DNA from 2 places in the Bacillus hominis genome. Region 1 is predicted to be linked to the other one. Evidence: predicted binding sites of a transcription regulator. Region 1 holds the regulator's gene; the other holds the start of a gene.
The links. Region 1 encodes LexA, which represses DNA repair genes until DNA is damaged. Its sites were predicted from a motif close to CGAACATATGTTCG; they were not measured.

Region 2: QUF93_RS13670 (YolD-like family protein) is a predicted target of LexA. The motif match lies at 1,516-1,529, and genes of this name have one in related genera.

What each region holds. Positions count from the first base shown of each region.
Region 1 is NZ_JAUCFS010000005.1:3,301,237-3,304,977, reverse strand. It holds gene QUF93_RS19640 (PadR family transcriptional regulator) at 1-207, shown strand, start outside; gene QUF93_RS19635 (DUF1700 domain-containing protein) at 200-742, shown strand; gene QUF93_RS19630 (DUF4097 family beta strand repeat-containing protein) at 746-1,546, shown strand; gene lexA (transcriptional repressor LexA) at 1,650-2,270, opposite strand; gene QUF93_RS19620 (YneB family resolvase-like protein) at 2,411-3,067, shown strand; gene QUF93_RS19615 (DUF896 domain-containing protein) at 3,113-3,352, shown strand.
Region 2 is NZ_JAUCFS010000005.1:2,165,006-2,168,746, reverse strand. It holds gene QUF93_RS13680 (hypothetical protein) at 1-291, opposite strand, end outside; gene gerPF (spore germination protein GerPF) at 504-719, shown strand; gene QUF93_RS13670 (YolD-like family protein) at 1,006-1,341, opposite strand; gene QUF93_RS13665 (peptidylprolyl isomerase PrsA) at 2,180-3,031, opposite strand; partial or broken gene QUF93_RS13660 (glycoside hydrolase family 25 protein) at 3,322-3,741, opposite strand, start outside.

The sequences.
Region 1 (3,741 bases):
GAAGGTTCTGTATATCCGTTATTACGTCGTTTAACGAAAGAGGGATATTTTCAAACATATTTAAAAGAATCCACGGAAGGACCGCCCCGTAAATATTATCAACTAACAGAGCAAGGAGAGATGCAACTTACATTATTAGTAACAGAGTGGCGTGATTTTGCGAAAGGGGTACAAGAAATTATTGAAGGGGTGAATTGGGATGAATAAAGAACAGTTCCTTAAGGAATTATCGAATCAGCTTAGAAAGTTATCGGAAGAAGAGAGGACAGATATTTTATTTGATTATGAAGAGCATTTTCAATTCGGGGTAGAAGAGGGGAAAACTGAATCGGAAATAATAAAAGGGCTAGGTTCTCCGAAAGCAATTGCAAAAGACTTACTTGCGATGTATCGATTTGATGAGATGAAAAAAGATCCATCGACTTCAAATGTGACAAGAGCTGTTATGGCAGCGATTGGACTTAGTTTGTTTAATTTTATTATTGTGTTAGGCCCGTTAGTTGCAATTATCGCTTTTATATTTTCCTTTTGGGTCGGTGGTATTGCTAGTGTAGTGACACCGTTTTTTGTTATTATCAAAGTATTTATGGGCACTTTTATATGGTTGGATCTTTTCGTTAGTATAACATTTGTCGGAGTAGGTTTGTTGTTATGTATTATCGCTTATTATAGTACGAAGTGGTTTAAGAGATTATGCGTACGATATGTAATATGGAACTTCAAAATGATAAAAGGGGAGTAGATGATGAAAAAAATATTATTAGTAGCTATCGCTTGTATCATTATTGGAGTAATAGGGATTTCACAAACATATAAAAAAGCAGTAGAAACTGCAGAGAAAGGAAATAAGGAAGAAGTTATTAAAAACGAAACGCTAAAAAATGTAGAAGTTAAGTTAGATGCTGGAGATATTGTTGTCCAAAAATCTCCTGATTCCTCTTTTTATGTAAAGCAAACAGGAGACGTAAGTAAACAGGAGATTCGTATTGCTGAAGATGGTGACACATTGAAAGTCATAGGGGAAATAGAGAAAGGTGTTTCATTTGATTTCTCATTTTTTACTTTCGATTTTCAAACGCCTGCATTGACTATACTTGTACCTGAACGTTTTTACCAAGAGATAAAAGTAAAATCATCCGCTGGACAAATAGAAATAAGTGATGTGAAAGGTGACCGTGTAAGTGTTGAGACACTTGCGGGAGAAGTAGATTTGAAACATGTAAAAGCAAAGAGTGTGGAGGGATCTACAAAAGCTGGTGAGGTGAATTTTAAAAAAGTAATAGGGAAAGTGACAGCGAAAACGGCTAGTGGAGATGTAGATATCATTGATCATGATTCTAAATATGATTTAGAGGCAAGTTCAACTGCTGGAGATATAGATATTACTTTATTGGAAAAACCGCAAGATGCAGTTATTAGTGGGCAAAGCGCTGCCGGAGATGTAACAATTTTTAATGAGGAAAATAAAAATATAACGATTGGTAATGGTAGTAAAAAGATTAGCGGAAAAACCACTGCTGGAGATGTTACTATTGAAACGCGTTAATAATTAATGAAATGCACTCTTTTGGATGAACGGAAATCTATCAAAATATAAAAAGAAGATAATGCCCTATATAAATAAGGGGATTATCTTCTTTTTATTATTTTTAATGTAAATCACGATATACGCCAATTACTTTTCCGATAACTGACACTTGTTTTAAAATGATAGGTTCTAGTGAAGAGTTTTCCGGTTGTAGACGGAAATGGTCTTTTTCTTTATAGAAGCGTTTAACAGTTGCTTCGTTATCTTCTGTTAAAGCAACTACAATTTCACCGTTGTATGCAGACTGTTGTTGACGGACTACGACTAAATCACCATCAAAGATACCAGCCTCAATCATACTATCTCCAGAAATACGTAACATAAACACTTGATCTGATCCAGAAACGATACTAGCTGGAAGTGGGAAGTGCTCTTCTACACTTTCTACTGCTGTAATCGGTAAACCGGCAGTAACTTTTCCGACGATTGGAACTTGAATAACTGATTGTGTTTCTGTTTCTATTCGGTTGTCACCTAAAATTTCAATTGCTCGTGGTTTTGTTGGGTCGCGTCGAATATATCCTTTTTCTTCTAGTCGTGATAAATGTCCGTGCACTGTAGAACTAGAAGCGAGGCCGACTGCTTGGCCGATTTCACGTACGGAAGGTGGATATCCTTTTTCTTGTACTTTTAGCTTAATAAAGTCGAGAATGTCTTGCTGGCGTTTCGTTAACTTTTCCATGTTTTCTAACACCTCGTTTTCTTTCGTTTTTATTATTATTAAGTATAACATGCGAATAAACATTCTACAAACATAAGTTCGAACGAAAGGCGAATTTATGATACACTATAAGGAAATATAGTGAGAAAGAAGGGTTCAAAATGAATGCAATTATTTATGCACGTGTGAGCACAACAAAAGAAGAACAGGAAACATCATTATTGCGTCAAAAAGATGAATTATTGCATTTAGCTGAGCGCTATCAAATGGATGTTACAAAGGTAATTGAGGAGCAGGCTAGCGGTTATACAATTGAACGTGATGGCATATTAGAAGTACTAGATACAATTCGAGATGAACAAGTTGATGTACTACTTATACAGGATGAAACGCGTCTTGGTAGAGGAAATGCAAAGATTGCATTAATGCATTGTTTACATAAAGAGGGGATAAAAGTTTATACGCACACGCATAGTGGTGAATTACAGCTTTCAGATTCAGATTCGATGGTGCTAGATATAATTGGGATCGTTGAAGAGTATCAAAGAAAGATCCACAATTTAAAAATTAAACGTGGCATGCAAAGGGCGGTAGAGAAAGGATTTCGTCCGGAGAATAATTTGAAAAATCGTCATTTAAGTATAGGACGTGAGAAAAAAGAAGTGCCAATTGAGGAAATTGTACGTTTACGCCGAAATGAATTAACTTTTGAAGAAATTGCAGCAACACTTCGTGGTTTTGGTCATGATGTTTCAAAAGCAACTGTACATCGAAGATATGTAGAATATACAAAGCAATTGCTTGATAAAGAGGACTAACTATTGTATGATAATAATCAGTTTTGAGTAGAAGGGGGATTCGAGATGCCAAGTCACGAACTCATTGAACGCATTAACTTCTTAGCGAAAAAAGCAAAAGCTGAAGGCTTAACTGAAGAAGAACAACGTGAGCGCCAATCGCTACGTGAACAATATCTAAAAGGATTTCGTCAAAATATGTTAAACGAATTAAAAGGAATTAAAGTCGTTAACGAAGAAGGTACAGATGTTACACCGGCGAAATTAAAAGCTTTAAAAAAGCAAGATAATGCAAAATTAAATTAAAAGATGGGCATAACCCATCTTTTTTGATATTAATAGAAAGATACGTTAGTAATAGCTTTCCAGTTGTAATGCTACTTCAATCGTTTCAATACATAGTGAGCGGTTAATTTAGACATATCTATTGATATGTCTTTTATTATGCACTCGTTGTGAAGGTAATATGTGAATAAATCGAATTGGTTGACATAGTTTTATTAGAAGCAATGATTGCAAGTGGATTGTATATATAGTAATTCTTTAGGCAGGATAAAATAGATGCGAAGAGAATATGCGTGTGACATTTGTTTTATGATTAGTAGAAGTGCGTGTTTGAAATTAATGTGCTTTTCATATTTGCGCTAAGCTTAAAATATGATCTTGTGCATGTGTTACTTTGATGGTAATTATTA
Region 2 (3,741 bases), 1.1 Mb from region 1:
AAATTGCTCAAAATGCATTGTTATAGATTGAATACTGTTCCTTTCAACATTTTGCTTCACTAGTAAAACGCCTGTATCGTGAAAAATCGCTTCAAGTTCTTTCCTTATAGATACTTTCGTAATATATGCGGTTTTAATTGCCGATAAAATTGCTATTTCATTAAACTTTAATTTTATTTCATTAGGACAAAATGCTTTTTCGATCAATGTAACATCATTACTATAAATAAAAGCAACAAGTTTACTTGATTCTGCATCTGTTAAATCCACTGTTTTTATAACATTATCCATTACATTTTGCCTCCTTTAATTCCATATATATTAATTATTCAAATTCATTCTTTTTAAAATTCAACTCTTCGTTAATTTTAACATACTTTTTGCTCGATTGATTAAACAAAGCTTCAAACATTTTTCTATTCCGGAATATTTGTCAAATGAACCAATTAGACTATACCTTCATATAGTAATGCAAACAATTACTTATAAAGTAGGTGAAAATTATGCCCTCAGTTGTAGGGAATTTAGTTGTACAAAATAGTAACGGATCTTTCAACTTAGGTGATTTCTACAACGTCTCTCCAAAAGAGAATACGAAAGCTTATAACGGCTCTGGCGCATCTAACGTTGGTTTCGTAGTGAACACTTTTAGTGGGGTTAGCGCGACTAATACATTTGATTCTGATCTAGCAGATCAAAACCAAGTTGGTACGGCATAACCAGGTCTGTAATCATTTTTGTATAACATTTTTAGATTTGTCTATACTATACTCAGGCTGATACACAGCTAACGTCGATTTTTTGAGTGCCAATCTTTTTCTCCCTTTCCCTGGGACTAAGCAGCTAGTTTGCATCTAGCTGCTTTTTCATTTAGTTCTTCACCTCTTCAAAAAAATTAGGCTTTTACAGGTAGCCTGACTCACAGCCGAATTTTGAAGCGTGAATCTAACTGCCCGCAAATAGCTGGATAAATTAAAGAAGCTAAACTTCAAAATTCAACTTCCTTTAAGTTACATCAATTATGTCCCTTGCAGAAAATATATATGTTTTATAAAATGCATCTGTACATTTTACAATTTGTTGAATTGGATTTATATGAACCACTGTCATATAACTTGTAAGTATGTATCCTTCTTCAAAATAGGTCACTAACATCTCTTCTTCAGACAATAATGAAGTTAATAATTTGTCTGAAATACTTTCTTTCACTTCATTCGTTAATAACGGCCTTTGGACTTTTAATTTCTCTCCAATAATTTTTCTTATACTTAATAATTGTTCCGACATTACTGTAAATGGAACCCACTCTCTTCCTTTTTTCTGTATCTTTACATGATTCATTATCTTTACTCCTCAATTTTCTATATCTATCCATTCATAAAAATAGAAATTTCACTTCTAAATACACTTTATCCATCTCTTATTTATATGTAGCGTAGCTTTCCAATTCAAAACTATTTATGAATTTGTAGGAATCTCAACCCAAAAAGAACATTCGTTCTAATTATACACGAACGAACGTTCTTTCGGAAGTGCAACATGTAAATTTTTCAAACAAAACTTTAATCTATGAAGTTTATTCATACTCATTGATTACTCCCTTTTATTAATCATATTTCTTTGCACTTCCTATCGCATCATGGAATACGTGTAGCAACAATAAAAGCGACTCCACCTAATGTGAAGTCGCTTTTATTGAACTAATTATATTTTTAATTTTACTTTTCTATCCTAACTAACGTTCTTTCTGGAATATAAATTTCAGCTATATCAAATTGATTTATTTTCAAGTTTAATTCCCAAACTTTTTCCTGATCTTCATCACAAACCCAACAACTAAATAATTCAAAGATATGATATGTACCATTCTTTAAATTATGTACTCTATTCAATTTCTAAGAAAATATTAAAAATATATTTGGTTTATATTTAACAAAATTAATTAACTAAAACATTATCATTTCAACATTTTGCGAAGTAATTACTTATTCCTTTTTATTTACACCAAAATTTTCTATTGTAATTCTTAATATTTAAATGTAATATTGTATTGTCTTACTATCTATTTATAACTCACACACTAACGAGAAAAGGGAACTCTATATGAGTTCCCTTTTCTATTGAAAATTAAAAAACAGAAATATAGCACTATGCTAAATCTCTGTTTTTCTTCTAAACTTTACTTCTCATCTAAGAATTTAAATGTATCTTTAAATTCATTATCTGTTACTTTAATATCCGCTTCTTTCAATAGATCATTGATTACTTGTTGTTTCCATTTACCTGTCGCATCTTGTAGTCTTTGTTGTTCTAAATCTTTTCGAATCGAATCTTTCACTTCATCAAATGGTTTCAATTCTTTTTTATCCGTCACTTTTATAATATGATAACCAAAAGATGTTTTTATTGGCTCACTTACTTGTCCTGCATCTAATTTATACGCAGCTTCCTCAAATTCTTTCACAGTTTGACCAGGAGCAAAACCAGCTATTTCTCCGCCCTGTTCCTTTGAACCAGTATCTTCCGAATATTGTTTCGCTAAAGCAGTAAAATCTTCACCATTATTTATTTTCTCTTTTACTTCTTTCGCAGTTTTTTCATCTTTCACTAAAATGTGACTTACCTTCATTTCTGGTTTATGGTTATCTTTCACATCTTTATCTGTGACAGTCGCTCTAATCGCTTTCTCAAGTGCAATTTCTGGCTTCATTTTCTCTTTTAATTCATCTTCATTTTTTAATCCTACTTGCTCTAAAGCCACTTTAAACTTGTCACCCATTTGTTCCTTCGCTGCGTCTACTTGTTTTTGAGCTTCTTCATCTGAAACTTCATATTTATCTAGCAATGCCTTATTTAACATCATTTGAGATAAAGTACTTTTTCCATATGTTTGCCTTAATTCTTTACTAAACTCTTTCTCTGTCACGTTTCCTACTTTTGATGTTGCAACATTTTCTGAGGAACCACACGCAGACAATGTTAGCGCCACACATGTAATAATAGTTCCCATAAATAGCTTTTTCTTTTTCAATTCAAATACCTCACTTTGATAAATGTATATTAGGAACTATACAGCGCTATTGTGAAATTAATGTGTTTTCCGCAAGTATTTCTCTTCATGTCAGAGACAAGCTTTATTAAATAAAAAAGCCGGCATAAAGCCGACTTTTTAACATCATTTAATCTGCACATGTTCTTCTTTGATCCATTTGTTCCCACCTATATCTATATATCCATCTTGATGATTCCAAATACGATAAGGGACCTTCCCATCGACCGCACCTGTATCATTCCCGTTTGGTCCATCGTACGTTCTAATTTCATATCCAGGTGTGTATTTTGAATATGCATAAAACCATTGTACATTAAAATGTTCTAACTTAGCCCACTGTTGGTCACCACCTAAACAAATCATATCTTTTTCGCCACCTCCCCAATAACCTTTATAGATTAAATATGGGATTTTTTTCGTAAGTCTTCCTGTAAACTGCGGATTCACAGGATTTTCATATAAATTAATGCCATATCCATCATCATATTTTGAAACTGCAATACCAATTCCATTTGGTTGCTTACTATCTCCAATACTAGATTGATTTATTTGATTTGAACCTATAAACCAAGAAAGATTTTTATTCCCAATTAATTGATTCAAATCACATTTTCCAATACCAGGAACATTTCCTGAATCAGTATATTGCCAAATATCACAAGGATATGCTGGTTTATTCCCTCCATAAC